3 regions of the Maritalea sp. YIW29 genome follow, and region 1 is predicted to be linked to each of the others. Evidence: predicted binding sites of a transcription regulator. Region 1 holds the regulator's gene; each other region holds the start of a gene.
The links. The regulator PhoB, encoded in region 1, activates phosphate uptake and scavenging genes when phosphate is short. The targets are predictions, from matches to a motif close to TGTCATNNANCTGTCAT.
Positions count from the first base shown of each region.

Region 2: phnF (phosphonate metabolism transcriptional regulator PhnF) is a predicted target of PhoB. The motif match lies at 2,759-2,775, and genes of this name have one in related genera.
Region 3: phnC (phosphonate ABC transporter ATP-binding protein) is a predicted target of PhoB. The motif match lies at 9,209-9,225, and genes of this name have one in related genera.

Region 1 is NZ_JBXVVF010000003.1:48,395-58,778, reverse strand. Features, by position in the region: gene AC2D8L_RS15790 (Hsp33 family molecular chaperone) at 1-143, opposite strand, end outside; gene argF (ornithine carbamoyltransferase) at 143-1,069, opposite strand; gene AC2D8L_RS15780 (acetylornithine transaminase) at 1,111-2,289, opposite strand; gene AC2D8L_RS15775 (GcrA family cell cycle regulator) at 2,663-3,214, shown strand; gene AC2D8L_RS15770 (globin domain-containing protein) at 3,432-4,187, shown strand; gene AC2D8L_RS15765 (hexameric tyrosine-coordinated heme protein) at 4,306-4,530, opposite strand; gene AC2D8L_RS15760 (MarR family winged helix-turn-helix transcriptional regulator) at 4,626-5,087, shown strand; gene phoB (phosphate regulon transcriptional regulator PhoB) at 5,298-5,999, opposite strand; gene phoU (phosphate signaling complex protein PhoU) at 6,052-6,756, opposite strand; gene pstB (phosphate ABC transporter ATP-binding protein PstB) at 6,780-7,586, opposite strand; gene pstA (phosphate ABC transporter permease PstA) at 7,621-9,459, opposite strand; gene pstC (phosphate ABC transporter permease subunit PstC) at 9,452-10,384, opposite strand, start outside.
Region 2 is NZ_JBXVVF010000002.1:1,220,280-1,230,663, reverse strand. Features, by position in the region: gene AC2D8L_RS15375 (alpha-D-ribose 1-methylphosphonate 5-phosphate C-P-lyase PhnJ) at 1-571, opposite strand, end outside; gene AC2D8L_RS15370 (carbon-phosphorus lyase complex subunit) at 568-1,656, opposite strand; gene phnH (phosphonate C-P lyase system protein PhnH) at 1,660-2,226, opposite strand; gene phnG (phosphonate C-P lyase system protein PhnG) at 2,223-2,666, opposite strand; gene phnF (phosphonate metabolism transcriptional regulator PhnF) at 2,780-3,505, shown strand; gene AC2D8L_RS15350 (LbetaH domain-containing protein) at 3,512-4,129, opposite strand; gene phnE (phosphonate ABC transporter, permease protein PhnE) at 4,129-5,445, opposite strand; gene phnE (phosphonate ABC transporter, permease protein PhnE) at 5,442-6,335, opposite strand; gene phnD (phosphonate ABC transporter substrate-binding protein) at 6,407-7,318, opposite strand; gene phnC (phosphonate ABC transporter ATP-binding protein) at 7,367-8,179, opposite strand; gene AC2D8L_RS15325 (hypothetical protein) at 8,454-8,675, shown strand; gene AC2D8L_RS15320 (SLATT domain-containing protein) at 8,873-9,445, shown strand; gene AC2D8L_RS15315 (reverse transcriptase domain-containing protein) at 9,453-10,384, shown strand, end outside.
Region 3 is NZ_JBXVVF010000002.1:151,940-162,323, forward strand. Features, by position in the region: gene AC2D8L_RS09840 (ROK family transcriptional regulator) at 1-18, shown strand, start outside; gene AC2D8L_RS09845 (M20 family metallopeptidase) at 11-1,261, shown strand; gene AC2D8L_RS09850 (substrate-binding domain-containing protein) at 1,279-2,328, shown strand; gene AC2D8L_RS09855 (ABC transporter permease) at 2,412-3,365, shown strand; gene AC2D8L_RS09860 (alanine racemase) at 3,374-4,579, shown strand; gene AC2D8L_RS09865 (ATP-binding cassette domain-containing protein) at 4,584-5,336, shown strand; gene phnE (phosphonate ABC transporter, permease protein PhnE) at 5,530-6,390, opposite strand; gene phnE (phosphonate ABC transporter, permease protein PhnE) at 6,387-7,325, opposite strand; gene phnD (phosphonate ABC transporter substrate-binding protein) at 7,388-8,305, opposite strand; gene phnC (phosphonate ABC transporter ATP-binding protein) at 8,349-9,155, opposite strand; gene AC2D8L_RS09890 (alpha-D-ribose 1-methylphosphonate 5-triphosphate diphosphatase) at 9,296-10,384, opposite strand, start outside.

The DNA of each region.
Region 1 (10,384 bases):
CGTCGCAAAATTGTGTCCAGTGCATCTTCAAGCCGCACTGTGCGTCCACGTACATCTAGAGTTTCAACTGCAAACGGCAATATTGTGTCGTCACCACTTTCTGGACGATCAAGGCCAACGGCCTCCATAAAACTCTCGCTCATTAGAGCTCCTCAATTCCAAAGACCCACGCCAGAATGGTTTTTTGTGCGTGAAGTCTATTTTCCGCTTCGTCAAACACCACGGATTGTGGACCATCCATAACTTGGCTGGTCACTTCATCACCACGGTGGGCTGGCAGGCAGTGCATAAACAATGCATCTGGTTTTGCTTGCGCCATCAATTCCTCTGTCACCCGGTAAGGTGCTAGATTTTCACGACGGATATTGGCGTCTAGGTCACCCATGGATACCCATGTGTCAGTGATAACCAAATCGACGTCTTTTATGGCTTCATTTGGATCTCGTGTAACACTGATCCGACCATTTGCTTGGGCTATGTCGGCCTGCATGCCTTGATCAGGGCTATATTGTTCAGGACAGGCAATAGTCAAGGTGCAGCCAAAAATATCCGCTGCATGTATCCAAGACGCCAACACATTATTGCTGTCACCTAGCCATGCAATTTTGATGCCTTCAACGGACCCGCGATGTTCTTCAAACGTCATGATATCCGCCATGATTTGGCAAGGATGCGACAGACGTGTAAGCCCGTTAATAACAGGAATTGAACCCGCACCAGCCAATTCGAGCAAATCATCGTGATTAAGCAAACGGATCATGATCGCATCGACATAGCGGGACATAACACGTGCTGTGTCGGCGATCGTCTCATCTCGCGACAATTGCATTTCTTGGCCTGTAAGCATCAATGTTTGCCCGCCAAGTTGGCGCATACCGACATCAAACGAAACGCGGGTGCGTGTGCTTTCGCGGTCAAAAATCATCGCCAAAATCTTACCGTGCAAAATTGGCGTGCTTTCGCCTGCTTTTTGCTTGGCCTTTAGGGCGTAGGCGAGTTCAAGCATTTTACGTAATTCGGTTTTTGAATAATCTTTGATATCCAAAAAGTGTCTAACTGCCGCTGTCATAACGACGTCCTTCTTCAAATCTGAAATGAGTTTTTGTGCTGCTAAACGGTTTTGCTGGCCAAAGACTTTAGACCAGCGTCCAATCGTCGGACAGCCTCATCAATTTCGTCTTCGGTTACAATCAGTGGCGGCAAAAGGCGCATTACATTGTCGCCTGCCCCAACCGTCAAAATCTTCGCGTCTCGCATCGCGGCAACAACTTCGCCAACCGGTGGTTTTAGCTTTATGCCCATCATAAGACCCTTCGCCCGAATTTCTTCGATCAAGTCTGGGTACTTTTGCGCCAGTTGTTGCAGGCTCCAGCTCAAATGGTTGCCGACTTTACCGACATGCTCAAGAAACCCATCTTCGCTTACGCGATCCAGCACGGCATTCCCAACGGTGCATGCCAACGGGTTGCCGCCATAAGTGCTACCATGTGTGCCCGGCACCATTGAGCTGCCCACTTTTTCAGTCGCTAAACATGCGCCGAGCGGAAACCCACCACCGATGCCTTTTGCCAAGGCCATAATGTCCGGCTCGATGCCAGCCCATTCATAAGCAAACATTTTGCCTGTTCGGCCATAGCCGCATTGAATTTCATCTAAGATAAGCAAAATGCCATGTTCATCGCAAAGTGCGCGCACGTCGCGCAAGAAATCTGCGCTTAATATGTTGATGCCGCTCTCGCCTTGGATGGGCTCAAACAGGATGGCGGCAGTGTTTGGCGTAATCGCTGCTTTGATCGCGTCGATATTATCGCGCGCAACTTGAATAAAGCCTTCAGCCTTTGGGCCGAAACCTTCCAGGTATGCCGGATTGCCGCCCGCAGCGATGGTGCCCAATGTCCTGCCATGAAATGCACCTTCAAGGGTGATGATTTCGTAACGGTCTTTTTCGCCCTTATCGTAAAAGTAACGACGAGCCGTTTTTAGCGCACACTCTATAGCTTCTGCACCAGAATTGGTGAAAAACACCATATCGGCAAAGCTAATGTCCGTCAGACGCTGAGCAAGATTTTCTTGCTCTGGAATGGTGAATACATTGCCCACGTGCCAAAGCTTTTCAGCTTGGTCTTTAAGAGCACCAACAACGTGTTGGTCTGCATGGCCGACAATATTGACCGCGATGCCGCCAGCAAAATCGAAATAGTCATCACCATTTTTTGTGAATAGTCGGACGCCTTCGCCTTTTTCAAAAGCGATTTCAGAACGGGCGTAATTCTTATAAAGAGCCGACATTTTTCTTTCCTACAGGAACATTGGTGATTATTCGGAGTGTTAAGTTCTCATTTTGAGAAGCAATAAGACGCGCTCGTTTATCACGATGCACGCCTTATCAGTGACGTTTATGCCTTTTGTTGGCCCAATTTGTCAATCTGACAGAAATTGGTGACCTATTGGTGACCAATCGCCAAAAATTAGCAATATTTTAAGAGGATAAGTTTTTGCGCCCCTTGTCATGGATTCGGCCAATCCGGTAAAGTGCATATTGTAGGGGCACGATATGTCGTGTGGCGGACCTACCTTAACATACGATGGATGGTATTGTTGCCAAAACTCATTTTTTGGCGGGGTATTGGATTCTATCTGAGCATAATTGCGGAGGATCTTCATGGCGTGGACTGACGAACGCGTAGCGACTTTGAAAAAACTATGGATGGAAGGTCTTAGCGCAAGCCAGATTGCTGGAGAACTTGGTGAAGGCGTTACACGTAACGCTGTTATCGGTAAAGTTCACCGCCTCAAATTATCTGGCCGTGCAAAACCAGCACCTTCTGCTCCACGTGCGCGTAAGCCTAGAGCCACATCAACTGCATCGGCGCCAAGAAGGCCCGCGGGTGGTTCGGTTAGTGGTACGACATCGAGCACACCGAGACGTCGCACGGTGAACGCCCCTGTATCAGGCGCGAACGCTCTGCAAATGTCTGCGGAAACGGATGCGAATGTTGAACTCGCCATCGCCCAAGAAGCAGAGATCTTCATTCCAGTGGAAGAGCGCATTACACTTTTGCAGCTAAATGAAGTCACCTGCAAATGGCCAATTGGCGATCCGCTAAATGATGATTTTCATTTTTGTGGGCGAGATTCAGATGAGGGCAAACCTTATTGCGAATTTCACTCCAAACGCGCTTATCACCAATTGGACCGTCGCCGGAAAAGCTGATCGGTTCTAGTTTGATAAAACGTTTTGACAATAAGCCGCCCATTGGGCGGCTTTTTTGTTGCAGGGGCGCCTATCACTTTTTCGTGCGAACCCTCGCTGATTGAACTTATATGCGTTGATGCATAGATAGTGGCGTTGGAACGATAAATTCAATTTTGAAGCGTACCGCCATTTCCGAACTGGGCAGAAGTAGCTTCAAAGGGTGAAGGACCGGAACATGACAACTATTAGCTATCCCAAACATCCAACGCGCCACGGCTATATGTCAGAGAAAATTCAGAACGCCTATATTCAATCGGCCGTTGAAAAGAAGAATTTACCCAAGGACGCCCACCGCATTGCGCAAATTGTGTCGTTAAACGCATCCGCGGATGCGTCAAAACCCATCCAATTTTGGCAACTATTTTCGGTGTTGGGCCAAGACGCAATCGTAGACATTGTCACAAATTTTTATGAACGTGTGTTTGCGGATGAAGACTGGTTTACGTCTGTTTTTGCCCGCGTGGGTGGCATCAACCATCATGTCAACACCCAAGCTGCCATGTGGATCGATGTGATGGGCGGCGGCCCATATTATCATGGTGCGGAGTTTCGCCTAAATTTTCATCACACCCACAACGCCATGCAATTGATGAATGACAAAGGGGCTCAACGCTGGTCGCAGCTCATGCTGGACGCGCTAAATGGCTCAAGCGATCAAATGACCGATGACCCGCGCGTCAGGTTAAGCATCAACACGTTTCTTACTCACTTCATGACCAAATATGCTGAGGAATTCAAATTCTCAAATCAAAGCTTTTTCGGAGAGACAAACCCTGCCTTCAAGCGGAAGGTGAACTTCCTAAAAATGTCCCAAAGTGACGTGGAGGCGTTGACCGAGAACGAACTGAGAGAAGCCCTTCTAGACAACGGCGTCGATGTTTCAAACTATGTTGATAAAGACGCACTCGTCAGCAAAGCGCTTATGATCTAACTTAAAAATCATTTGCATAGATTGGTGGTTTTTCCTGCATGGACTTTGCTAGCTTTTAGTCAGTGTAAAGCCACCAATGTAGGTTTTGGGTTTGAATGATTGGTCGACCACGATTGTTTTAGGTACGCCAATAGTTGTTGGCCGCTGAAACTGTTTGGAAATTTGTAGCAACGACAAGAGACACCTGAGTAAGACTGTCAGCGCTATTTGCATAATCTGGGCGCATGCGATTTCGTGCGTCGTCGTCGGGTTGTGTTTTTTTGACTGCCATCCGTGACAGTTTGATCGCCAATTCATAACCTTCTTCGGGTGTATTCGTTTTTAGTGATGATAACCAGCTCACGTTTAGCTCCTCTTTCCATATTTATATCGCGCACGATATAAATAATACTTGAAAGTGATTGTCAAACGATAATATCGTACACGATGTAAATTACGATGAGCATTTTAGTGAACGAGCCAAAACGCCCAAAAGGCGCAAATGATATGTTTTGTCATGCGATTTATTCCACATGGCATGTCGTCAATCGGTCTTACAAGCAGCACCTTGCGCCCTTGGATCTGACCTACCCACAATATATTACGCTCGTTTTGCTTTGGGAAAAAGATGGTAGAATCGTGACTGATATAGCGTCAGCGCTCGCGATGGAAACCAGCACATTGACGCCACTTCTTAAACGGTTAGAAAAACGAGGATACATCAGCCGCATACGCAACAAGCAAGATGAACGACAAGTTGTCGTTTCGCTTACTAATGCCGGAAAGGAATTAAAAAGAAAAAGTGCCTCAATCACAAGCTGTATGATTGAGGACACCAAACTTTCAGAAGTGGAACTAGAGGGGCTAATCCAAGTATTGGGGAAACTTAAAGCTGGCCTTGGGCGATTCACTGCCAAATGACGCAACCTATTGGCAGATGGCGTTGCTATTTTCACCCTTGCCTGGTGACTTCGACTGAAGTGTTTAAGACCCGATGGCGTCAATTCCGAAGTCGGAACTAGAGATCGCGTTACCGGGTGGCACAAAGTCTAGCTACAAATATACGCTCTTCTAACTTGCTGCCAAAATCATTAATTGGTTTTGCTATAAAGCGACCGTGGAAACTAAAATTTATGCGGACGAAGCGAATTTCTCGTCGAAGGCATAGCCGGCACCGCGAACGGTGCGGATGGGGTCTTTTGACTTTCCGCGATTGATCGCTTTGCGCAAACGTCCAACATGTACGTCGACGGTACGCTCGTCGACATAGACATCGTGCCCCCAAACGCCATCTAGCAATTGCTCGCGGCTATAAACGCGTCCCGGGCTTTGCATTAGATATTCCAGAAGGCGGTATTCGGTGGGACCAAGGTGAACTTCTTTGCCCAATCGGCGCACACGGTGGGTTTCGCGGTCGAGTTCAATATCGCCAGACTTTAAACTGTTGGCCATTAGGGTTGGGTTGGCGCGGCGTAGGTGCGCTTTGACGCGGGCAACAAGTTCAGGCACGGAAAATGGCTTTACAACATAATCGTCGGCACCTGTTGCTAGGCCGCGAACCCGCTCTTCTTCTTCACCACGGGCCGTCATCATGATGATGGGCACACGTGATGTTTCTTCACGTGAGCGCCAACGTCGGCAAAGCTCAATGCCAGACAATCCGGGCAACATCCAATCCAAAAGGATTAAATCGGGTAACTCTTCTTGAAGTTGCAAAGTCGCCTCGTCGCCACTTTCAACGGCAGCTACGCGATAGCCTTCGGCTTCCAAATTATAGCGAAGCATAACAGCAAGATCAGCCTCGTCTTCGACAATCAAAATGAACGGAGCCATAACGGAAATTCCATTTAAGATAGAAGTGAATGTAAGGAAGATGGCAGCGATTTTAGGTTAGCTGCACCTTGCCCGATTCAACGTCGTAATAAAGGTTCTCGCCTGTTTTTAGATAATAGGCAGCCTCAGCAATGTTGGTCGCGTGGTCACCAGCTCGCTCCAAATTTTTGGCGCAGAATAGAAGGTGGGCGCAGTCGGTAATATTGCGCGGGTCTTCCATCATGTAGGTCAAAAATTCACGGAACAGCGAGACGTATAGTGCATCAACTTCATCGTCGCGGCGGCATACATCCAAAGCAATCTCGGCGTCACGTGTCGTAAAGCTATCGATTGAAAGTTTAATCTGGCTCAAAGTTAGATCTGACATATGCCGAATGCCGCTATAAAGCTGCTTGGAAATGCGTTGACTGTCGATATGTTTGACGCGTCGCGCTAGGTTTTTCGCAATGTCCCCAACACGCTCTAAATCAGTTGCAACGTGGATGGCAGATACGATATGGCGCAAATCAGCGGCCATGGGCTGGCGACGCGCGATCATTGAAACCGCCTTCTCGTCGATATAGCGTTGCATGTCATCAACGGCGCGGTCGCCCTTTGATGTTTGTTTCGCCAAGTCATGGTCGACCCGGATCAGCGCTTGGGTGGCGTCGGTAATCGCGACTTCCACCATGCCACCCATTTCTGAGATTGCACGGGTCAGTTCTGTTAGTTCTTCTTCGTAGGAAGATACAATATGTTCGTTCGATGCGTTGGCCATTTTGTTGCCCTTTCGCCGTTAAATTACCCGATCCGACCCGTAATATAATCTTGGGTTTTCTTATGATGCGGATTTGTAAAAATCTGCTCTGTCGGGCCTTCCTCGATCAATTTACCGAGGTGGAAAAATGCTGTTTTTTGACTGACCCGAGCTGCTTGCTGCATCGAGTGGGTCACAATTACGATTGTAAATTTTTCACGCAGCTCGTCAATTAGCTCCTCGATAATCGCAGTCGCGATTGGATCAAGCGCTGAACAAGGTTCGTCCATCAATAGAACCTCTGGCTTTGTTGCGATTGCACGCGCGATGCAAAGCCGCTGCTGCTGACCACCGGAAAGGCCAGTGCCAGGTTGATCAAGGCGGTCTTTCACTTCTTCCCACAGACCCGCGCGACGAAGTGAGGATGTCACTAATTCGTCAAGCTCGTCTTTTGAGCGGGTCATGCCATGAATACGCGGGCCATAGGCCACGTTTTCATAAATCGATTTCGGGAATGGGTTTGGTTTTTGAAAAACCATTCCAACCCGCGCCCGCAACTCTACCACATCAATCGATTTGTCATAAATATCTTGGCCCTCCAGATTGATCTGGCCGGAGACTTTACAAATATCGATCGTGTCATTCATGCGATTTAGGCAGCGCAAAAATGTTGACTTGCCGCAACCAGATGGCCCGATTAGGGAGATCACCTGATTGGCAACAATGTCCAAATCCACGTCAAAAAGCGCCTGTTTTTCAGCATAGTGAACACAGACTTTTCTGCCGCTCATTTTGATGGTCTCGTCGCCCGTTTGCACATTTGGCTGCAAGATATCGGTCGCTACACTCATTTCGAACCTCTAATATTGAGAGCAAGCACTGGGACTACCAGCGGCGCTCAAATCGTTTACGCAGCACAACTGCAATGGCGTTCATGGCAATCAAAAACGCGAGCAGCACCATAATGGCTGCAGATGTACGTTGTTGGAAAGCCGGTTCAGGAAAATCTGCCCACATGAAAATTTGCACAGGCAAAACAGTTGCTGGGTCGCTAAATGCTTGGGGTACATCCACCACAAAGGCAACCATGCCGATCATCAATAGCGGTGCTGTTTCGCCCAACGCTTGGGCCATGCCAATAATGGTACCTGTCAGAATGCCGGGCATTGCCAGCGGCAGCACATGATGGGTTACAGTTTGCAATCGAGAAGCGCCAATGCCCAACGCAGCTTCGCGAATGGATGGAGGCACTGCACGCAATGCTGCCCGTGAAGCGATGATGATTGTGGGCAATGTCATAAGCGCCAACACCATGCCACCAACATAGGGCGCGGAGCGATCCAGATGAAAATAATTTAGGAACACAGCGAGGCCAAGCAAACCAAATACGATTGAGGGTACCGCCGCCAAATTGTTGATGTTCACTTCAATCAAGGTGGTCCAGCGATTTTTAGGCGCAAATTCTTCGAGGTAGATCGCTGCAGCAACACCGAGTGGAAACGAAAGGGCCAATGTGATGATGAGGGTCAATGCGGAGCCAATTACCGCGCCCAATACGCCCGCCATTTCCGGTTCGCGGCTTGCCCCGCGTGTAAAGAAGATTGAGTTGAACCCAGATCGCACATAGCTGCGATCAACCAATTTGTCAGTCCAAACAATTTCTTGGTCTGAGAATTTTCGGTTGGATTCAACAACATCCAAGACCCGCAATTTCCAATCGCCTTTGGCCACTTCGGTGAGGTCTACTTGGATCGGAAGATACGCCGTCGCTGTCGCTGTGTTCGAGGTAATGGATGTTAGCTTTAAAACGCCGTTTGTCAGATAGACCAACCCAGAGGGCATGTTTTCGGTGAGGGTTTCACCCAAACCTTTATTGGCGACCCGTTGATCCAACTCGTCAGCTTGGACCTGCAGTTTTTCGATGCGCAACAATAGCGCGCTCAACTGTTTCTCGGTTTTCGTAAGGGTTTTTTCCAACCGCTCTTTGACCGATAGGTCACCAGTTGTCGGAATGCGTTCCTTGAGCACGGTGATCTCACCCTCAAGTTTGCCTTGTGAGCGCAATGCGCCGGCCTGCTCACCACGCAAAGAGGCAGCAACAGCAGCGAGTTCTTCCTTCGCGGCTTCAAGCAACCCAACAAAAACAGGGCCATCTGCAACCAAGCGATATCCGTCATCCAAAGTTTGGACCTTCAGATCAAACGTACCATCCATGTAGGTACTGTCCGTGATCTGGCCTTTGAGATAAAGGTCCGCAAAATCTGAAATTGGTACTTCGAGTTTTTGGTCTGTGCCGATTACTGAAGGATCGTCCAACACTTGTTGGCGCAAATAGACCGAAGAACCGGAGGACAAAAGGCCGCCCAGTGCTCGTTTGCCGCCGCGCGATTTTACTTCAGGGAACTCAGCGCGGATCGCATCCCGGATGATGCTGTCATAATCTGCTTTTTTCAAAGCCTTCGGATCAGAACCGTCTGTGCCCAATCGCTCCGCATTGACCTCAAATGGCAAGTTTACAAAATTAAATGTAAATGCTGGCAGGCCTTGGGAAACGACGGAAGACAAAAGCAGAAGCAAAAATGCGACGGAAACGCCGATTGCTGCGCGCCCAATCCATTTGAAATTGCCTTCAGTGCGATAGCGCTTTGCCAAGCGGGCACGTGCTTCTTGTGACGTGTGAACAGACGCGACTTGTTTCACTGTGCTGGCGGTCAAATCAGTCATATTGTTCTCGATATTTCTGGATCACGCGCAAGGCGATAACATTTAGCATCAATGTCACGCAGAACAACACAAGCCCCAGCGCAAAGGCTGCAAGTGTTTTCGCGCTGTCGAACTCCTGATCGCCGACCAACAATGTTACGATCTGAACAGTAACTGTCGTCACCGCCTCTAAGGGGTTCGCCGTTAGATTTGCTGAAAGGCCTGCAGCCATCACCACAATCATTGTTTCGCCAACCGCACGCGAAATCGCGAGCATCAAAGCAGAAACGATGCCCGGCAATGCTGCGGGTAAGATTACGCGGCGAATGGTTTCTGACTTTGTTGCGCCAAGACCGGCCGAACCATCTCGCAAACTTTGTGGAACAGCGTTGATCACATCGTCAGACAGAGACGAAACAAATGGAATAATCATTATGCCCATTACAAGGCCTGCCGCCAGCGCGCTTTCGGATGAAACCGATAGTCCAATGGATGCGCCAGACTGGCGAAGGAACGGTGCAACGGTAAGGGCCGCGAAAAACCCGTACACAACGGTTGGAATACCAGCCAAGATTTCCAGCATTGGTTTTGCAAATGCCCGGACCCGTGGGCTCGCATAATCAGAAAGGTAGATCGCGGACATCAAACCAATGGGCGCCGCCACCAAGATCGCGATGGATGTGATGAGCAACGTGCCTGCGAAAATTGGGATTGCACCGAAAACTTCTGAATTTCTATTTGTCTCTTCGGACCCAACACCCTCAAAGGCGCTTTGCGGGCTCCAGTGGGTACCAAACAAGAAGTCGAAGAACGGCACTTTTTGAAAGAAGTTTAAGCTCTCAAATATCAGCGACAATACGATGCCGATGGTTGTGAGAATGGCGACACCAGATGCGGCCACCAGCGCAATGGAAACTGTACGCTCCACAAATTGGCGTGCGCGCAA
Region 2 (10,384 bases), on a different contig from region 1:
CAAATTTTGGAATTGGCGACGGGTCCATAACGTATCGGTTCTCAACTTTTACGGGATACGCATAAGACGTTGCTATGCGGCCGTTTTTAGAGATGTCCTCATAAAGTTTGACGTGCATTAGGCCGTACTCTTCCAAAGCGTGCATCTTGCGTGTTTCGGTTTCACGCGGTTCCAAGAACCGCAAGGGTTCTGGAATGGGCACCTGATAGACAAGAATTTGATTGTCACCCAATGTTTCCTCGGGAATGCGGTGGCGCGTTTGAATGAGCGTGGCGTCCTTCGTGCTGGTTGTTGTTTCAACACCAGCCGTTTTTTCAAAAAACTGACGAATGGACACAGCGTTCGTCGTGTCGTCAGCCCCCTGATCAATCACTTTGAAAACATCGTCAGGCGTCATCGTTGCCGCACTTACCTGGACACCGCCAGTTCCCCAACCATATGGCATGGGCATTTCGCGACTTGCGAATGGCACTTGATATCCCGGGATTGCTAGCCCTTTGAGCAATGCCCGTCGGATCATACGTTTGGTTTGTTCATCCAAATACGCGAAATTATAGGCTTGATCGGTCATTCTGCTGCCTCCGGAATTTGAGTTTCTAATGCTGTTTCACGCATCCGGCGGATCAATTCTAGCTCTGACTGAAAGTCAACATAATGGGGCAATTTTATATGCTCCAAGAAACCCGTCGCTTGAACATTGTCACCGTGATAAAGGACAAATTCTGCATCTTGTACTGGTGCACCTAAATTGTCCTCACCAAGCTCTTCCCACCGCAATGCCCTATCGACCAATGCCATGGAAATAGCCTTGCGCTCAGTTTGACCAAACACAAGCCCATAGCCTCTGGTGAACTGGGCCGGTTCTGTTTTTGACCCCTGAAACTGATTTACCGTTTCGCATTCCGTAACGGTGATCTCGCCAATCTCAATCGCAAATCCAAGCTCTGGAATGTCCATTTCAACCGCAACCGCACCAATGCGAAGTTCGCCAACAAAGGCGTGGTTACGCGCATAACCGCGCTGGCTTGAATAGGCCATGCCCAATGTAAATCCTTCGTCGGCGCGCGTTAGCGCCTGCAACCGCAATGGCCGGTCGGCAGGCAACTCAAGCGGCTCTCGGGTCAGGTCTGGCGGCGTTTCATTTGAAACTGCCTCTTGCTGGATCAAACCCTCTTTATTCAAAAACGCAGCAACATGTGGAACCGTTTCTTGCACAACTTCTTTTTGCGGCGCGTCAGGCACTTCGCCATCTGCGGCAAGCTTAAAATCCAACAGCCTGTGTGTGTAATCAAATGTCGGGCCCAAAACTTGTCCACCCGGAAGATCTTTAAACGTCGCTGAAATCCGACGGTCACACGCCATAGCTTGCGTATCAATTGGCTCAGAATAGCCAAACCTAGGCAGCGTTGTGCGATAGGCCCGAATAAGGAAAATCGCTTCGATCAAATCGCCTCTAGATTGTTTGATGGCGAGCGCCGCGAGGTCGGGATCATAGAGCGAGCCTTCAGCCATAACGCGATTTACCGCGAGCGACATCTGCTCCTTGATTTGGTCGACACCAAGTTCTGGCACATTCTTGTCTCCGCGCCGCTCCTCGGCCAGCCACGAATGTGCATTTTCGATGGCGCGCTCACCACCTTTAACAGCAACATACATAAGTCAAACTACCTTCGTGCTTCGGGGCAGAGCAGCGATTTTGCTGCCAGCGGTGAACATAAAATCAACACCAAGTGGGAACCGCGCATTGTTGGACTGAAATAGCGCAACATTGTCCGGCAGAGAGAAGTTCGCGGTTTCTTTAATGCCTGGACCAGAAAGCGTTGCCCCAGTTGCACCCAAGTTCGCCAACTCCACAATCAATGTTGTTGAACGGTCCGGATATTCAGAAGTGCCAATCGGAAAATCATCAATCGGCATCAAATTATCCCAAGTGCCAATCGCATATTGGGCATCTTGGCGAGAACAAATTGGCGCACCGATGTGAAACGCAATCCAGTCCTTTATATCTCTGCAATCGTAACTGCCTGCCAAATAGATTGGCGTATCCGCATCACACAAAGTCAGCAGCGAAGTGCTCGCAGCGTTGGACATTGGCGCAGGTGCAGACGCACCCCCAATTTCTTCGATTGCGCCCGGCTTTGCCATCACATTAAGCAACGCCCGAAAAGCAAATGCTGCCTGCGTAGCATGATCGGTAAAACCGCCATCAAGAGATGATGAATTCAATTGTCTTCTCCCCGTGCAATCGTGAAAAACTCCACCTTTGTTGAAGCCGCTTTTTCCGCGCGTACCTGCTTTTTTTCATTCTCTGCGGCTTGCAAAGGTGACAGCACTTGTTGGGCGATTTCGTTCGCCGCTTCCGTCTGCAACAACGCGTCAGCAAGCGCCGCAAATTGAGCGGATTCTTTGTCGCGACCCTGGACGTATCCATGCCCCACTTCTCCGCTGGGCAGACGCAAGGAACAGCGGGTGACCGTCAATTCGCCCAAATTAAACGGTGCACCCACTGCGCCAGCGCGCCCCCGCACCATAACGCTTCCGATTTCTGGTTTGCGGAGCCATTCAAAATTGCTCGCGGGATTGGTTTTCGCAACGAGCGAGGCAACGCGGCCCTTCGGCGCCCTCGCCAACAGCCCTAACCACGCTTTTCTGTCATGTTCTATCATTTGGTGTCTTTCGCCATCTAGACAAATGAGATTCATACTATACAACTATACACATTATGGTTGATTTCACCGTGAACCGCAAATCTAGTTTTATGAATTTTTGGTGACAGCTAATGAAACGAAGTGCAAAAACACCTGTCTGGCAGTCGATAGCCGGTGCCATTCGTCAGTCGGTCGCCAACGGCGAATATGGTGAAGGGCAAAAGCTGCCAACCGAGGCAATATATGCGAAGAGATTTGGCGTAAATCGCCACACAATTCGTCACGCAATGTCGCATTTAGTCGACGAGGGATTGGTGCACAGCAGGCGCGGCGCGGGATATTTCGTCCTCAATCAACCCTTAGAATATCCAATCGGCCATCGCGTACGATTTCACAGCAACCTTATCGACGCTGGGCACACACCAAAACGAGAAGCACTTTCAATTGAAACACGGCAAGCCACTCAAGAAGATCTGTTGCGCTTAAAGGTTAAAGAGGGCGAGCCCATTTGCGTGTGTCACGCGATCAGCTTTTCCGACAGCGTGCCGCTATCCATCAGCGAAAGCCACTTCCCCGTCACGAGATTACCCAACATTGAAGATGCCCTGGCCGCACAAGGATCAATTACCGTCGCACTCAAAGAATGTGGCGTCGCCGACTATGTTCGTCACTCAACGCGCATCAACGCGCAAACTGCAAATGCCACACAGGCTTTGCACCTGCGCGTGCAAGAAGGAGCCCCCCTATTATACACAACCTCAATTAATGTTGATGTTGATGGGATGCCAGTTGAGTTTGGGCAAACTTGGTTTGCCAGCGAACGCGTTACGCTTGTGCTGAACAACAGCGCAAGCTAACGCATATCAAGCCTCATACTTTTCCAAAAACTCAAGCGCAGAAAGCTTTCTGAAATCGTTGAGCGACGCCCTGATTTTCTGGTGGTCCCAATCCCACCACGCCAGCGCAATCAAACGCTCAGCAATTTCTTGAGGTTGGCGTTCACGCAATGGTTTGGCTGGAACCCCCGCAACGATCATAAATGGCGGTACGTCTTTCGTGACCAGCGCACCCGCCGCAACGATTGCCCCATGACCAACTTTTATTTCAGGCTTGATCATAGCGCCATGGCCGATCCAAGTATCATTGCCAATATAGGCTTTGCGCGACGCACGGTGCTCAAAAAACGCAGCATCATCTTGGGCATCATCCCAATATTCATTTGAGCGATACATGAAATGATGTAAAGACGCGCCCCCCATGGGATGGTCAGTCGCGCCAATGCGGCTTGAAGATGCGATGTTGGAAAATTTGCCGATCACCGCATTTGCAATATCCGCATAACGATCACAATATGAGTAGTCGCCCAATTCAACTTTATTCAAGCGCGACCCACGCCCGATGGAAACATAATCACCAAAGGTACTATCAACGATCGTGCAGTCTTCGCCTATGACCGGCATATCAGGTTTAAGTTTGGCCATTAGCTTTCGTCCCCGTTGATCAATTTACGTCTCAATAGTCCTGAAGCCCAATCCATGAAAATCACCATTAGGATGATGAGGATCATGTAGTAACCCACCTCCTCCCAATCCTTTTGTGTCTGGATTGCCTGCGTCAACATCAAGCCAATTCCACCACCTGTAATCGCACCAATAATCGTTGCGCTGCGGGTGTTTGATTCAAAGAAATAAAGGATTTGGCTAAGCAAAACCGGCACCACCTGTGGAATGACACCAAAGCGATATCCTTGCACCGGATTGGCACCCGTCGAGGCGACCCCTTCGATTTGCTTGTCATCGACATTTTCAAGGGCCTCAGAGAATATTTTCCCAAACGTACCCGTGTCGGTGATCAAAATCGCGAGGGCACCGGTTAAAGGCCCGGGGCCAAATGCACGGCTCAGAACGATTGTCCAAATCAAAGCGTCCACGCCACGTAAGAAGTCAAATACCCGGCGCATTGCAAGTCTTAGGGCATTAAATGGAGTGAATTTCTTCGCAGCGAGAAACGCCAAAGGAAGTGTGATGACAGCGGCACCAAAAGTACCAAGAAACGCCATCAGAATTGTCTCGCCAATGGCCCACAAAACATCTGAGTGTCGCCACATCGGGTTCCCCCAAAAGTCAGACCACGCCCCTGAAATGTTATTCCGGCTTTCATCCAATTGGGGTCCAAACACAATGCTGAATAGTGACTGGCCGTAATATGGACTATCCAAGGTATAAAAGAACAATTCCCACCCCGGGAAATACCGAAAAATCTCTGTTTTCGACCGGGTAATGGTGACGCGCCCGTTTGGCGTGCTTAGCGCAACCCTGCGGTCACTGGCATTAATCCAATCTGGAGCGCCTTCCCCAAGGTTGGTTTCAACGGTGCGCCCATTGAACTTCGCCTCAAACGTTCCGTAGCCGGGAATGACAAAGTCCATCTCATTGTCGGCCATCAGGCGGATAACATACCCGTCGCCCAAATCGACTTTTGTAACATTAGTGCCGGTGACCCATTCGGGACGCGTACCGTCGGGATAGCGCCCTTTGCGCTCACCTTCAATCGCATAGTCAATTTCACCAGAACGATGAGATTTCGTAACATGAACCTTATGGCTCCAACTGTCAGATGCGAAAGTAATCGCATTGTCCAACCGCGCCCGCTCCGCCAAGCCCACAACATCAAAGGCAATCGCCACATAGATTAAGTAGGCCAAGGCAATTATTGGGACAACAAATGCAATTTGTTTTTTTCGTTGGATTAGCGCAACCGCTTGGAATTGTGCGCTGCTGATGCTCGCATTAATCATGCCGATTTTCCTTCGCTAAGTTCATTTCGATAGCGGCTGGAGACTTGATCAAAGAATATTATTGTTGCGAACAACAGGATGAAAATAGCCGCCGCCTCATCGAAAAGGCCCGGCCCCCAAGACATGGCATTGCGCAACTCATAGCCAAGCCCGCCAGCCCCAACAAAACCGAGAATGGCAGACGCGCGAATATTGATCTCAAATCGCAGCAAACTGTAACTCAAGAAGTTTGGTGCCACCTGTGGCAGCACCCCAAGAAGAATGCGTTGGGACCAGTTTGCCCCAACTGAGCTCAGACCCTCAACAGGCTTCAAGTCCACATTTTCCGCCACTTCAGAGAACAGCTTGCCAATAGCGCCAGCAGTGTGAATTGCAATGGCAATGACCGCAGGCACAGGCCCGCCGCCAAGCACAAAGATGAGCAAAAGGGCAATAACAATTTCAGGGATAGCCCGCATAATATCTGTCGCCCGGCGCACGAACGGCACGGCCCACGGAAAGAAAGCCAGTCCTCTGGTGCCATGCATTGCCAACAGAAACCCAGCGATCACGCCAACCAGCGTGGAAACCGCCGCAATATTGATGGTCTCAATCAACGCGGGCAAGAACTTGAGCAAATATCCAGGTATTTCAGCACGATGCGCCCAAGCCTCGGATAAGACATCCGCCGGATAATCACCTACATTTTTTAGGCCTGCCCAAAATCCACCTGCATTACGGCCATCAGCGACCACAAAGCCGGACACCATCAACATGATGAAGATCAACAACACAACTCCGCCATACAGCCGTTTGCGTTGAACCATTGCCAGATAACTGGCCTGTATGTTGCGGGTGTTGGATGATTTGGCGTTGCGTGTGCCGGGGCCTTTTGGAAATTGAGTTACCATTTGCCACTTCCTGATGTGAAAAGTCGGGGCCCGAAAAGAGCCCCGACTGGATGTTGTTTGGATGTCTTGAATTAGCCGCCGATTTTGGCTTTTCGTGCTTCGATCACTGATGTGTAAGCATCATGCGTAATCGGATCGAAACCAAGTGTATCGCCTGCTGCAACACCGTATGCACAGTCTTGATCTTTTTCATATAGACCATCAACCAACGCTGTCATTTTGGCTTTAACATCTGCTGGAAGCGATTTGCGTAGAACAACAGGTCCTTCAGGAATGACGTTCGACTTCCAGATTTGAACAAGCTCATTCATATCCACAAGACCTGCATCAACCGCTTTACGCAAAGCGCCAGAATTGTAGCCGTCTTCCCAGTTGCCTTGTGCGTCAGCCCAAGTCACGCCACCATCAATATCGCCGTTAAACACAGCAACGATTGTCTGCTCGTGGCCACCGGTGAATTTCACTTCGCCGAAATACGCTCCAGATTCCATTGTAGAACCCGTAGCTTGTGGAATTTCGATTGATGGAATCAAGTACCCGCTTGTTGAGTTAGGATCGCCAAAGCCGAACACCTTACCTTTAAGGTCTTCAAGTTCTGTCACACCAGCATCTTTGCGGGCGAAACCAATGGAATGGTAACCGTAAGATCCGTCGAGATTGATCTTTACCAAAACCGGCTCAACCGCATCAGAATCTTGCAAGTAAACAGCTGCGTAAGATGATGCACCCATCCAAGCCATATCCAATGTGCCACCAAGCAAACCTTGGATCACGCCATTATAGTCAGCAGGCGCAAACAATTTCACAGGTACGCCAAGTTCGTCTGAGGCATATCCTTGCAAACAGCTATAGCTGTTCATGCGGTCTTGAGCGTTTTCACCGCCAAGAATGCCAATGCGGAATTCGCTAATTGAATCAGATGCCACAGCACCGGTCGTCAGTGTAGATAGAGCCAGAAGGGCTGCAGTAAAAGTCGATTTCATTGTTTTCTCCATTATGAACGCGGCAGACTCCACGCTCCATGTCTTTGGTCAGGCAATTGCCGCGACCAGTTCTTCGCTGCGATCAAGCGCATCGATTTGTGTTGAGGTTGCTTCCTCAGAAAAGTCTTCGCCTGCACCGTAAATTTCGCGTGCGGCGTAAGTCGTCAGCTCCGATGGCGGGCCGTCAAAAACAACAGCACCATCACGCATACCGATAACCCGATCGCAATAGCGACGGGCAGTGTCGAGCGTGTGCAGGTTGGCAACAACCAGGCGGCCATCTTCCTCATGTATGCGACGCAAAGCATCCATCACAATTTGCGCATTCATGGGGTCAAGGCTGGCAATTGGTTCATCCGCCAAAATGATCTTAGGGTCTTGCATTAAGGCCCGCGCAATGGCGACGCGCTGTTGCTGGCCGCCAGAAAGTGCGTCGGCACGTTTTGGCGCATGCTCAGCAATGCCCAACCGATCCAAAAGCTCGACGGCCCGATGAATATCTTGAGTTGGATAAAGGTTGAAAACCGACGCCAAAGTCGAGCGTTCATTCAACGTGCCGTGCAGGACGTTTGAAACAACGTCCATACGCGGCACCAGATTGAATTGCTGAAAGATCATCGCGCATTCAGATTGCCAGCGACGTCGCTCAGCTCGCTTCAAATTAGAAACGCACTTGCCGTCAAAATGAATTTCGCCATCTGTTACATCAGTAAGCCTGTTGATCGTGCGCAACAATGTCGACTTGCCCGCACCTGACCTTCCGATGATGCCGATAAAAGCCGGTTCCTTGATTTCGAAACTGACATTGTCGACAGCCGATTTGTTACGGAACTTCTTCGTGACGTTGGTAATGCGCAGCATAATGCCCCCTTTGTTCAGGGGCGGAAACTATTCGCGCCGAGTTGCAGATTCTTGACGAACGCGTGAATGTTTTATGACAGTGGATAAAGTGCAGGGCTGGCCGACATAGCGATTGGGTTGGGATTTGCCATTGGCCTGCGACGATAAATGGAGATTGAAAGGCAACAATTGCACAACCTGAGGCCTTATTTTCCCAGCGATCCAAATGGAGTTTGTCCCTGACAAGGCGAGATGGGCTGTCTTATCAATTGATCGTCAAAACATGGAGACGATCATGACTGAAATCATCACACTCAAGCAAATCTGCGAAGAACTGAAAATCGATCCACGCGAAGCGCGTGAAAAGCTACGCACAGCAGCACGCGACAAAAAGAACTATCCAGCGCTGGCTGCACATAAGCCACGCACACCTTGGCAATGGGTGAATGGATCTGATGGCGAGAAAGAGGCACAGGAGTCCTTGAATTGCAAAACAACCAATGCAAAGCAGAAATGACTATCGACATATTACGTTAGATTGTGCAGTCTATCAATGTGTGTGAGCGGGATGGCGACATCGCCATCAGCTCATGTTTGGGTTATACTTATAGACACAGGCATTTTGCCTGAGCGATTACAATCTGTACCGCTATCTTCTTCGGAGGAATTAATGCTCTTGAACTTTTGCGCTCACACACTTTTTTGGGGGTAAAGTTGGAAAATCAAGAAGCACTTAAAGAAATAAAAGACAGAGTATGGATTACAGCAAAATCACGTATTACAGCCGAAAAGCGGCTTAGACAGATTGATACTGTCACCCACATCTCGCTTACGCTGCTATCAACAATCGTCGTTGGAATTTCAGTGTTCGCGGACCAACTTCCAGCCAACGTTCCAGTCACAAAATACACAATAATTCTGTCTATTCTTGTTCTTGTTTTCTCCGTAATAGTATTCGGGTTCAGGTTCGGTCAGAGCGCTGTCCTACAAAGAGAATGCTACCTGCGCCTAGATCGTATTCGTGACAGCGGCGCTGGCGCGGATGAACTTCAAAAAGAATACCATGAAATTCTATCAGCCTATCCAAATCATTCTAGCTTAGATTACGAGAAGCTAATTCTTGATCGTACGCTTTTCAGCAAAGCTGGAATTACGGACTCACATGGGAAGTCATTAAAATGGACGTTCCCTATGCTTGCCCGGTATCTATTCAATTCTCTCTTGTTGTGGTCGGTTCCGCTACTGATACTGATAGGCAGCATCGGGTCGCTGTTTTGGATTTGGTAGAATTTCAGTGAAGAAAAATGAAAGGTCAGCAGCGAATTGGTTTCAGTCCTATTTAACTAAACCCACATTTCAAAAACTGTATGAGGAATATGTACATGAACGCAGTGGCGTCGGCCGCGACGGTGTTACCACCTCGCAGTTTCAGACTATGCTTGATAGTGAAATTGAAACTGCTTTGCGCAAAATTCAAAACATTACTTTCGATTTCACGTCATACAAAGAGAAACTAATTTCAAAGGGTGCCGATAGCTTCCCTAGGCAGATTTCAGTTCCCACTGTAAGAGACAAGCTAGTACTTAAATTCCTATCAGAAGTGCTCGCAAAGATTTACCCTGAACATGTATCAAGGCCCCCACACGAATTCGTCAAGCGCATTCACAAAACGTCGTCCAGCGCACCATCCAGCTATTGTTATTTGCGACTAGACATCCAGAATTACTATCCCTCAATAGATCATAAAATTCTGATGCGCATTTTACGCCGCAAGATACGGCACAAAGCACTTCTCCATTTAGTTGAAAATGCAATCAAGACACCGACAGGCGTGAGGAAAAGTGACGCCACGCAAAATACGTTGGGTATCCCACAAGGACTAAGCATCTCGAACATTTTGGCAAAGCTGTATTTAGAAGACATCGACAAACAGATGATGGAAGACAATACCATCGAGTATTCTAGATTTGTCGATGACATCCTCATCATAAGCGAAAAAAGCAGGGCAAAATCTCTATCTGTAGAACTTCCAAAACTAATAAAACAGAAGCGAAAGGTATTTTGTCACAAGGTGGGAGAAAGCAGCAAAAGTACCTTAATCAAGCTAGAAAACGGGATTGACTATCTAGGATACCATTTTCGAGGTAACGAAATCGAGGTTCGGGCTTCATCGTACAAAAAGATGTTCTCAAATCTAATGAAGATATTCACGTCAATGAAATACAA
Region 3 (10,384 bases), on a different contig from region 1:
GCGCTTGTCGATGGCTAATCTGACCCAGAAACTTCAAGGGCACTTGAACCGAGACAAAGCGATATCCCTGCTGCGTGGCGCGGTGGCGAGAGACAGTATTACGGGCAATGAAGCCAACTTCGTTTCTTACTTGAACGATCAAATGAGTGCACGGCAATTGGCACCATCGCTTGAAGAATTCCTGCCTAACCGACCCAACATATTCGGCAAACGGGCTGGTTCTGGCGGCGGGCAAAACCTGCTCTTCGTCGGGCACACAGATACAGTACATGTGGATGGATGGCGCGAGAAGTGGACTGGCGACGAACGCGAGGACCCATTTGGCGGCGCTATTGTCGATGGAGAGATGTGGGGACGCGGCACTGGCGATCTTAAAGGCGGGATTTGCACAAGCCTTGCGGCCCTCGACCTGATCGACGCTGCCGGGATCACCTTGAAAGGTGATGTTTCGTTTGCCTTTATTGGTGACGAGGAAAGTGGTGAAGAAGGCATGGGCGTAAGCGCCGGCATTAACCACCTAACCCGATCAAATGCGTTTCTTGCCGAAAACAATCCCGACTTTGCTGTCTATGTGGAACCAACGCAGCTCCAAGTTTTCCCTGCCCAAATGGGTTTCTTCATCGCTGACATTGAGATTATTGGAAAGTCTGCCTATTTCGGCGTGCCGGAGCAAGGTGTTGACGCCCTAAAAGCTGGGCACAAAGTACTAGAACAAATCTGGTCGCTTTCGGACATAATGGCCGAACGTGCGAACCATGAATTGGTGGGTCGTCCTTTCATTCTTGTGACAGAGGTAATGGGCGGTGGCTACATTGCCGTGCCAGGCGAATGCAAACTGTCTTTGATCTGCAAATTGTTACCCGGCCAAAGCCTTGATGAGGCCGTGGCTGAGCTTGAAAAGTCGATTGAAAATGGCCTCGTAGATACGGGCTGTTCCTTCAAAATCGCCTACCCAGCAGGTAGAGATCACAAGTTCGGTGGCTCCCCGACTGATATCTCGCCCGCACTACCGGCGATTACGCACCTCGCAAAAATCATCACTGAACATATGCCCAATCGGGGCAAAATTGACGGCGCGCCCTATTGGTCTGAAGCGCCGTTTCTCATTGAACGACTTGGGTGCCCCACTGTCTATTGCGCCCCCGGAAATATCGCCAATTGTCATACGCTGGAGGAGCGCATTTCGATCGATGAATATCTTGCAGGCATAACCGCGTTTGCAGAATTCATTGTCAATTTTTGTGGCGTTGAAAATCAATAACAAAGAGGAGAATTAATATGCATTATCTATCAAAAACTGCACTGTCGGTGATCGCCGCCGTTGCATTGGCCGGCTCTGCCTGGGCACAAACGGTTGGCCCAAGTGGCGAGGCTGCGACCCCTTCATCTGAAGTTACTGTTGCAGATAGCGACGTGTCTGCGCTTAAGGCTGGCAACTATAAAGCCGCGTTCGTTTGGCACGATCAGTCTGATTTCGTTAGTGCTGTTTCTTTAGGCGCGACGGACGAATTTGATCGTTTGGGCATCGAAGTTGTGGCCACAACAAATGCTGGATTTGATACAGCAAAACAACGCAGTGACATTGAAACGGTGATGGCAAAATCGCCGAACATTGTGTTGGCATTGCCGCTTGATCCTGTGGCGTCTGCCGCAGCCTTTAAAGAAGCGACCGAAACTGGCGTGCAATTGGTGTTCTTGTCTAACGTGCCAGCAGGGTACGTCCATGGCGAGCAATATGCATCAATCGTAACCGATGATCTTTTCCAAATGGGCAAGCAAGCTGCAGACGCTTTGGCGGCTGATATGGGCGGCAAAGGCTCTGTTGGTTGGATTTTCCATGATGCGACATATTATGTGACGAACCAACGCGACAATGCGTTTAAGACAACCATTGAAAACGACTATCCTGATATGGAGATCGTCGCGTCAGCTGGCATTAGTGACCCAGCACGGGCCGAAGAAATCGCCAACGCCATGTTGCTTAAGCATCCTGACCTTGGTGGCGTCTACGTGACTTGGGCCGGACCTGCTGAAGGCGTGTTGTCTGCACTTCGCTCAAACGGAAACAAGACCACAAAAATTGTAACCCTCGATCTTTCAGAGCCAATTGCTTTGGACATGGTACGTGGTGGCAATGTGAGTGCCTTGGTCGCTGATGAAGCTTATGAGCTTGGTCGTGCGATGGCAGCATCTGCCGCGCGTGGTTTGCTTGGCCAATCTAGCCCAGCATTTGTGGTTGCCCCTGCTGTGACCGTGACGAGTGAAAACATAAAAGAAGGCTGGATGCTTTCGCTACATCGCGAAGCACCAAAAAGCCTAACCCAATAAACTCCCTCCGACCTATTGGGGGCGGCAATGCTGCCCCCATTCTTGCGGTCTAACACCCAGTTGCTCCATACAGGATTTTGCAGATGCAAAAGCTAACTCAACTTTCACAGAAACTAAATTTGACGCAATATGTCGTCTATATTGGCTTTCTGCTGATCTTCTTGTTTTTCGCCATAACCCTTGGTGATGATGGGTTTCTGACCCAACGTAATTTAACAAACATCGCTCTTCAGACTGCGCCCACAACGATTATGGCGATCGGACTGGTGTTTGTTCTAGCAGCCGGTGAAATCGACCTTTCCTTCGGCTCAATTGTTGCCGTTTCAGCGCTGGCCAGCGCGGTAGTACTTGGCGAACAGCCATTGTTCTTCGGTATTTTGGCAGGCTTGGGCGTCGGTGTTGCAATCGGCTTCTTCAACGGCGTTCTCGTTGCCTATCTACGCCTTCCATCCTTCTTGGTGACCTTGGCGACAATGGGCCTGTTTGCTGGTATCGCGCGTACAATGACTGACTTGCGATCCGTGCCCGTACTGAATTCAACATTTACTGACCTATTCGGTTCCGGCTCTTTGTTTGGCATTCCATCTTTGGTCCTTTGGACAATTGGTGCTGTCGCTCTAGGGCACTTCGTTTTTCGCGAAACAAAATTCGGTGCGCATGTATTGGCGACAGGTGATAACCCCCGCGCAGCACAAGTTTCTGGCATTAAAGTTCCTCGCGTTCGCATGTTGGTGATGATGGCATGTGGAGCATGCGCAGGGTTGGCTGGACTGCTTTATGCGGGTCGCTTGCAATCAGCACGATACACATTGGGCGAAAGTGATTTGATGACCGTCATCGCTGCTGTGATCATAGGCGGCACGGCCCTAAATGGCGGCAAAGGAACGATCATCGGCGCCTTGGTAGGCTCGTTGATGATGGGCATGCTCAATAACGGCCTCATATTGATGGGGCTTTCAGTTTCAGACCAAATGATTGTCCGTGGTCTCATAATTCTAATTGCCGTCGCGATTTCATTACGCGACGTGAACCGATAGGAGAAATCATGTTTCTCGACCTCATTCGAAGAAGAAATCCAAAGCTGATTGAAACCGCAATTGCACTGCATCAGGCAGGTGAAATACCAGCCAATGCCTATGTGCTCGATTTAGATGCTGTAGAGCATAATGCCGCCATTTTGCGCGCGGAAGGCGACCGTTTGGGCATGAAAGTTTTCGCAATGACCAAACAGGTCGGCCGAAACTCAGCCTTTTGCAAAGCCTCAATTCGCGGCGGTGTTGACCGCGCAGTTGCCGTTGATGTGGCGTGTGCCGTTGCCTGCACCCGCGCTGGCCTAAAGGTCGGGCACGTTGGGCATCTTGTTCAAGTGCCGAAGTTTGAAGCCGATTTGGTCGCTGGGTATATCAAGCCAGACTATTGGACAGTTTTCAGTATCGAAAAGGCGAAAGAAGCTGCCGCCGCTGCAAAGAAGGCTGGCCGCATACAAGACATTCTCGTTCGCATCAAAGCCGATGGGGATACCTTTTATAAAGGCCATGAAGGCGGGGTAAAGGCCGAGCAAATCGTTGAGTTCGCCCGGTTGGTTGACGGGTTAGATGGCGCAAGATTTGCAGGCATCACAACATTCCCCGCTTTGCTTTTTGATCAAGACAGCAATGAGGTTTTGCCGACGCATAACCTTTCAACGCTTGAAGCTGCGGCCATTGCTCTGGTTGACGCGGGTTACCAAGACATCGAGATTAATGCGCCCGGCACCACATCGTCCGTAGTGCTCGAGGCGCTTGCAAACGCGGGTGCAACACAGTGCGAACCGGGGAATGCATTGCATGGTACAACGCCGTTGCATGCGATCAAGGACCTCCCGGAATTGCCAGCAGCTGTCTATTTGAGCGAAGTCTCACACTTGCATGAAGACAAGGCATATTGTTTTGGTGGCGGATTATATATTGATCCAGTGTTCCCCGATTACGATGTGAAAGCGATCGTGTCATCGACACCAACCGCAGACGATGCTGCCTTGGCGAGCGTTGAAATTCCACCCACAACGGCCATCGACTATTATGGAATGATTGATGCGACGCAAAATGTGTCACCCAAATCGGGCGACAGTGTTGTGTTTGGTTTTCGTGGGCAAGCGTTTGTTAAGCGAGGCTATACGGTTGGTATCTCGGGTATTTCCAAGGGCACACCAAAAGTGAAAACAATTGAAAACATATTTGGTCAGGCAGAAGCTTGGCCCAACTTGAGGTAGTCAAATGAACAATCAATCTGTTGATGCGCCTCGAGATGTGCTGCGGCTTGAAAATATCCATAAATCTTTTGGCGGCGTTGTCGCGATCGAGGATTTTTCGCTTGATTTAAAAGCGGGCGAAATTGTTGCACTTGTTGGTGACAATGGTGCGGGCAAGTCTACCCTGATTAAAATCATATCAGGTGTTTATACCCCCACTTCGGGCACGATTTCTTTTGATGGTGACCAAGTGAATTTCAAAGATGCAACCCAAGCAAGAGCATCTGGAATTGAAGTTGTTTATCAAGATCTCGCGCTAGCGGATGAGCAAGCCGTTTACATGAATATGTTCTTAGGCCGCGAACAAACACGTGGTCCGCTCGGCCAATTGGACCGCAAGAAAATGATCGCGGAAACAGAACAGCTCGTTGAAGAATTAGACGTTCGCATTCCTTCTGCGCGCACAACCATCCGCAACTTATCGGGCGGTCAACGTCAAGGCGTGGCGATTGCACGGGCAACACATTGGGCAAAGAAGTTGGTGCTTCTGGATGAGCCGACCGCAGCGCTAGGTGTGGCGGAAACAGCAAAAGTTGAAAAACTTGTCGCTAGCCTAAAAGAACGCGACCTCGCTGTCCTCATCATTAGCCATAGTTTGGATCAAGTCTTCCGCCTCTCGGACCGCATTTGCGTTTTGCGGCGAGGCAAACAAATTGGCATCCGTGAAACGGCAAAGACCGACAAGAACGAGATCGTTTCAATGATCACCGGGGTTTAGACGAACTTGAATTGAGCCCCGGCGCAAGTTGCCCCCAAAGATGACTTTTGATCCCTGGTTGTCGGTTTTTTGACCAACAAAAGGCGGTCGATTGCCAATTGCCTTTCGCCCTTGATCCCTCAAACGCTAGCATTGAACATTGCCTTTCGACATGGGAATTGCGGCGCGCTCAACCCTCGCAAATCCAATTTAGCTACTTGTCTGATTTGCTCGGCTCGCCGATGATTTTGTTGCGAATTTTGCCACTCAGCCAATCGATCAAATAGACCATCGCGATGATCAAAAAGATGATCGACCACGCCTCGCCCCACTTATAGGCGGAGATGCGATCTGACAGCAAAAATCCGATGCCGCCCGCACCAACGATACCCAATATTGTGCCGGAGCGGACGTTGGATTCAAAGTTATACAACAGGATCGAAATAATGACCGGGCTAACCTGCGGCATGATCCCGAAGCGAATGGACTGGAAACGAGAGCCACCTGATGCCTTGATCCCATCAACTGGTTTTTCCGATGTGTTTTCAATCGCTTCTGAGAACAATTTTGCGAATGTACCAATTTCGGAAACGGCCATTGCCAAAATGCCTGCCAGCGGTCCAAGACCGAAGGCGCGAATGAAAATCAGGGCCAAAATCAACGTTTCAAAGGCACGCACAATGTCAAACCCGCGACGGGCCGTGTGGCGCAAAAACGGAATTTTGTTGATGTTCTTCGCGCCTAAAAAAGACAATGGAAATGCAACGACCGCACCCAGAACGGTGCCCAAAAAGGCAATCGCCAAGGTTTCCAAAAGACCTTCAGCGATAGGCGCGAATTCAGCCCAACTCGACCATATATAGGGCGGAAACATGAAACCCATTACGCGTCCAAAGCGCTCCATTCCGGTAAAAATGCGGATAGGAGAAAAGTCAAAAACCACCAAACAGTAGATAAGTAGGATGATGATCGCCGCCCATACACTGGTACGCTGAAGGCGCACAGTGAGCGGTTCTTTAAACAGTTGGGGAGACGTTGAGCGGTAGTGCTCTATATCTTTTTGTGTCACGTTCATGTTCGTTCTCCCATGCCAATTATGCGGTGCCGTAGTTTTTCTGAGAGATAATCGATGATCATTACGGTGAAGAAGATGATGACGAATAGTGCAGACAGGTCTGTATATTCTTGGAAGCTCATGGCTGTGCGAAATTCCTGGCCAAGTCCACCAGCTCCAACATATCCGATGATGGAGGAGGCACGGACATTGATCTCAAATCGCAGCAAAGTGTAGCTGATGATGTTGGGCATGATTTGAGGGACCGCCCCATACCGTATTTGATCAAACCAACTTCCGCCCGATGCTTTGACGCCCTCTAGCGGGCGCATATCGATATTCTCGTTGACCTCGGCATATAGTTTGCCCAGCGATCCGGTGGCGTGAAGACCAATCGCCAACACCCCGGCCATTGGCCCAACCGAAAAACAAAATACAAAAATCAGCGCCCACACCAGTTCAGGAACGGTGCGTGCAATTTCTAAATATCGACGACTTGCCCAGAATACATATTTGTTGGGTGTTAAGTTTTTTGCGGCCGGAAATGAAAGGACAAACCCGCCAAAAACACCAAGTGCCGTTGCCATGAACGCGATCAAAATTGTTTCAAACAGCAAGCTCAGCCAAATGGGCCAACGCCAAAACCAGTTGGCAAGATCAGCGCCAAGCGTTTCAAATTGTAAGGAAGGCAAGGTCAGCGATAAATATTCGCCTAGTCGTGGAATGCCGGCCGCAATAATCCACATCCATTCACGCGAACCGTCTGGCAGCGAGACCTGCGTGACTTTGAAAAAATCACCCACCCATGCAGTGACATAAAAGACCAGAAAAAATATCAATAGGCCGACGGTCCAGTAAATCCGGGATTGCCGACGATCTATTTCATACTTGCGTTCGAATTCATCGATTTTGTTTGATGATGTGATGTCGTTGGAAATTACGGACTGAACAGCCAATTTCTTCATCCTATAGCAAAAGGGACGGCGCTAATTGCCCCGTCCCGGTTTTGTTATTGCGATTAGCCCTTGCGGCGCTGTTCCTTGATCCACTGACGCATATCAACGATCCATTGATAGCGCTCGTGATCTACTGGGTGAAATCCAACTGATGGATTTGCATCTTCTTCGTTCCAGTCAGAATAGATTTTGTAACCTTCTGGGTCAGCCTGCGGGAAAGCTTGAATTGCTGCAGAAACATCTTCGATCATGTCTTGAGGCAAGTTAGCGCGGAATGTCCAAGGGCCCGACGTGATTTCAGGGCTTTCCCAGACTTTGCACACTTGGTTATCTTCGATCATGCCTTTGGCGATCATGCGCTGATAAACACCACTTGCATCATTGTTTTGGTAGGTTGAGGCGGTATCAAACGTGCCATTCACGACGCCCTGTACACCGGCTTCATGCGAACCAGAAAAAGTCACGGTGCCAAAATGATCTTCGGGCTTAAAGCCTTCACGATTGACCATATTGTAGTATGGCACTGCATAGCCGGAAGTTGAGTCTGGGTCCGCGAAGGCATGTACTTTGCCCTTCGCGTCATCAAGATTTTTGATACCGCTATCGCAACGAGACACAACGATTGAGTAATAGCCTGTTGTTCCGTCCTGTTTTTTGGTGGTCAGCGTTGGCACAATATTGCCATTTGTTGCCGTAAATGCCGCTGCATAGGATGACGATCCAAAACGCGCAATTTCAATTTGATCAGCTGAAATCGCTTGGATAACACCATCATAATTGCCGGCCGTGAAAATCTCGACTTTGATGCCTAGCTTGTCTTCCAAATAGACCCGCAATGGCTCATTTCGCTCCAATCGATCTTGCTCATTTTCACCAGAAAGAATGCCAAATTTGACGACTTGATAGTCTTCTTTCCAACCGTTCGCAAAAGCAGGCGAAATCATTAGCGCCAATAGCGCTGTGCTTGTTAGCAACTTCATTTTAGGTTCTCCTAGGTGAGATATTTTGTTTGGGGGGATAGGTTTAAGCGGCGACCTTGGTTGGTTTGCCCACGGATGTGGAGGTGACCGCTTCGTTGAAATCTTCGAGCCCTTCGGCACCATAAATATCACGCACGACAAGGTCTGTTAGTTCAAAGGCTGGTCCGTCAAACATGATTTGACCTTCGCGCATGGCGATGACACGGCTGCAATATTCACGGGCAGTATCAAGCGTGTGCAAATTGACCAGAACCGTCAGGCCATCTTGATTATTGATGGTGCGCAATGCTTCCATCACACGGGTAGCATTGCCCGGATCAAGTGAGGCAATCGGTTCGTCCGCCAGCATAATGCGTGGATTTTGCACCAACGCCCGTGCAATCGCGACCCGTTGCTGCTGACCACCAGAAAGGGTTCCCGCCCGTTGCAGAGCAAAAGGGATCATGTCCAACCTGTCCAAAGCTTTGGCGGCCATGGCGCGTTCTTCGTCAGAAAAACGCATGGCTGTAGAAGACAATATACCGTGTTCAGCAATGCGGCCGACAAGCACATTAGTGATGACATCTAGACGATCAACGAGATTGAATTGTTGAAAAATCATGGCACAGTTTTTGCGCCATTGGCGCAACTGCTTGCCTTTTAATTGGGTGATGTCTTCACCATCGAAAAATATAGAACCGGTTGTGGGCTCAATTAGTCGATTGATCAGGCGCAATAGTGTCGATTTTCCAGCACCGGACCGGCCAATAACACCAACAAATTCGCCGCGCCCGATCTCTAGATTGGCGTCACTAACCGCTATAGTTGATCCAAAATGTTTGGATAGTCCGCTTATTTTCAAAGTGCTCATGACTTCCTCCAATTTAGTTCAGACAGCTCGTCCGAATGAGTTGAGGAAGTGATATCAAGCGTAGATGACGCTAGCTGCGCAGAATTGTAAAACTTATGTCAAAACATCGAACGAATTTCATCTATTCGTTCGATGTAGGTTTATGCAGCCCGTCCCAATTGAATTAGACCATCAGAATAAATTACCTGACCGTCCCGCATGCTGGTGACGACATGCCCCATGGATCCGGTTTGCGCGATGACAAGGTCAGCCCGCTTACCCACTTCAATTTGTCCACGATCATTCAAACCTAACGCCTTTGCCGGGTTTGCTGTTGCCAAGCGCACGGCCCCTGCCAACCCGTCCGGGTCGGATTGTGCCAGAATAAGAATGGCAGGCAAAATTGAACTGGGATGGTAGTCAGACGCAAGAATATCAAGCACACCAGCCTGGTGGGCACCGCGCGCAGACAAGTTGCCGGAATAGGACTGCCCACGTAACGCATTGGGTGCCCCCATTGCGTTAGCCAACCCTTTTGCATGGGCTTCTTTTGCCGCGACCATATCAACTGGAAACTCAGAAATCGCGACGCCCAAGGCGTGCATGAGCGATACTTTTTCAACACTATCATCATCATGGCTGGCCAAAGTTACATTGTTAGCATGGCACAATTTCGAGATTTCATTCAGGGTCGTTGAAAGGACCTCAGCGGGCTTACTGCGGTCTTGGATTTTCTTTTTGACGGCCACCTGTGCTTCTTCAACTGATATGCCGCGCATATGCGCCACATTGTTCACATGGCGTTCAATATCCCGATATTGGCCTTGGCCTGGCGTATGATCCATCAGCGATACCAAATCAAGTGTATCGTCTTGGATGAGGTCACGAATTACCGCCAATGAATTATCAAACGTAATGTCAAAACGGGCGTGGATGCGATGATCAACATGTAAGTTTTTACGCAGCGCATGAAGCTGCCGTATGACATTGCCGGTATGTTCAAATGAGCGCAATTCGCCCCCTGCGGCACCGGCGGTAAAAGAAACGGCGGCATAAGCAGTGGTTACGCCTGAGCCAGCTAGCCTCCGGTCGAGTTCCCGAAACGCAATTTCGGGGGGCATGTTGACCCGTGGTCTCGGCTCCAATTCGCGTTCAATCATATCTCCATGCATATCGACAAAACCGGGCATTAAGGTTAGCCCGTCGCCGGCAACACCACCAGAAACTGGTTCATCACGGATTTCAGCGAT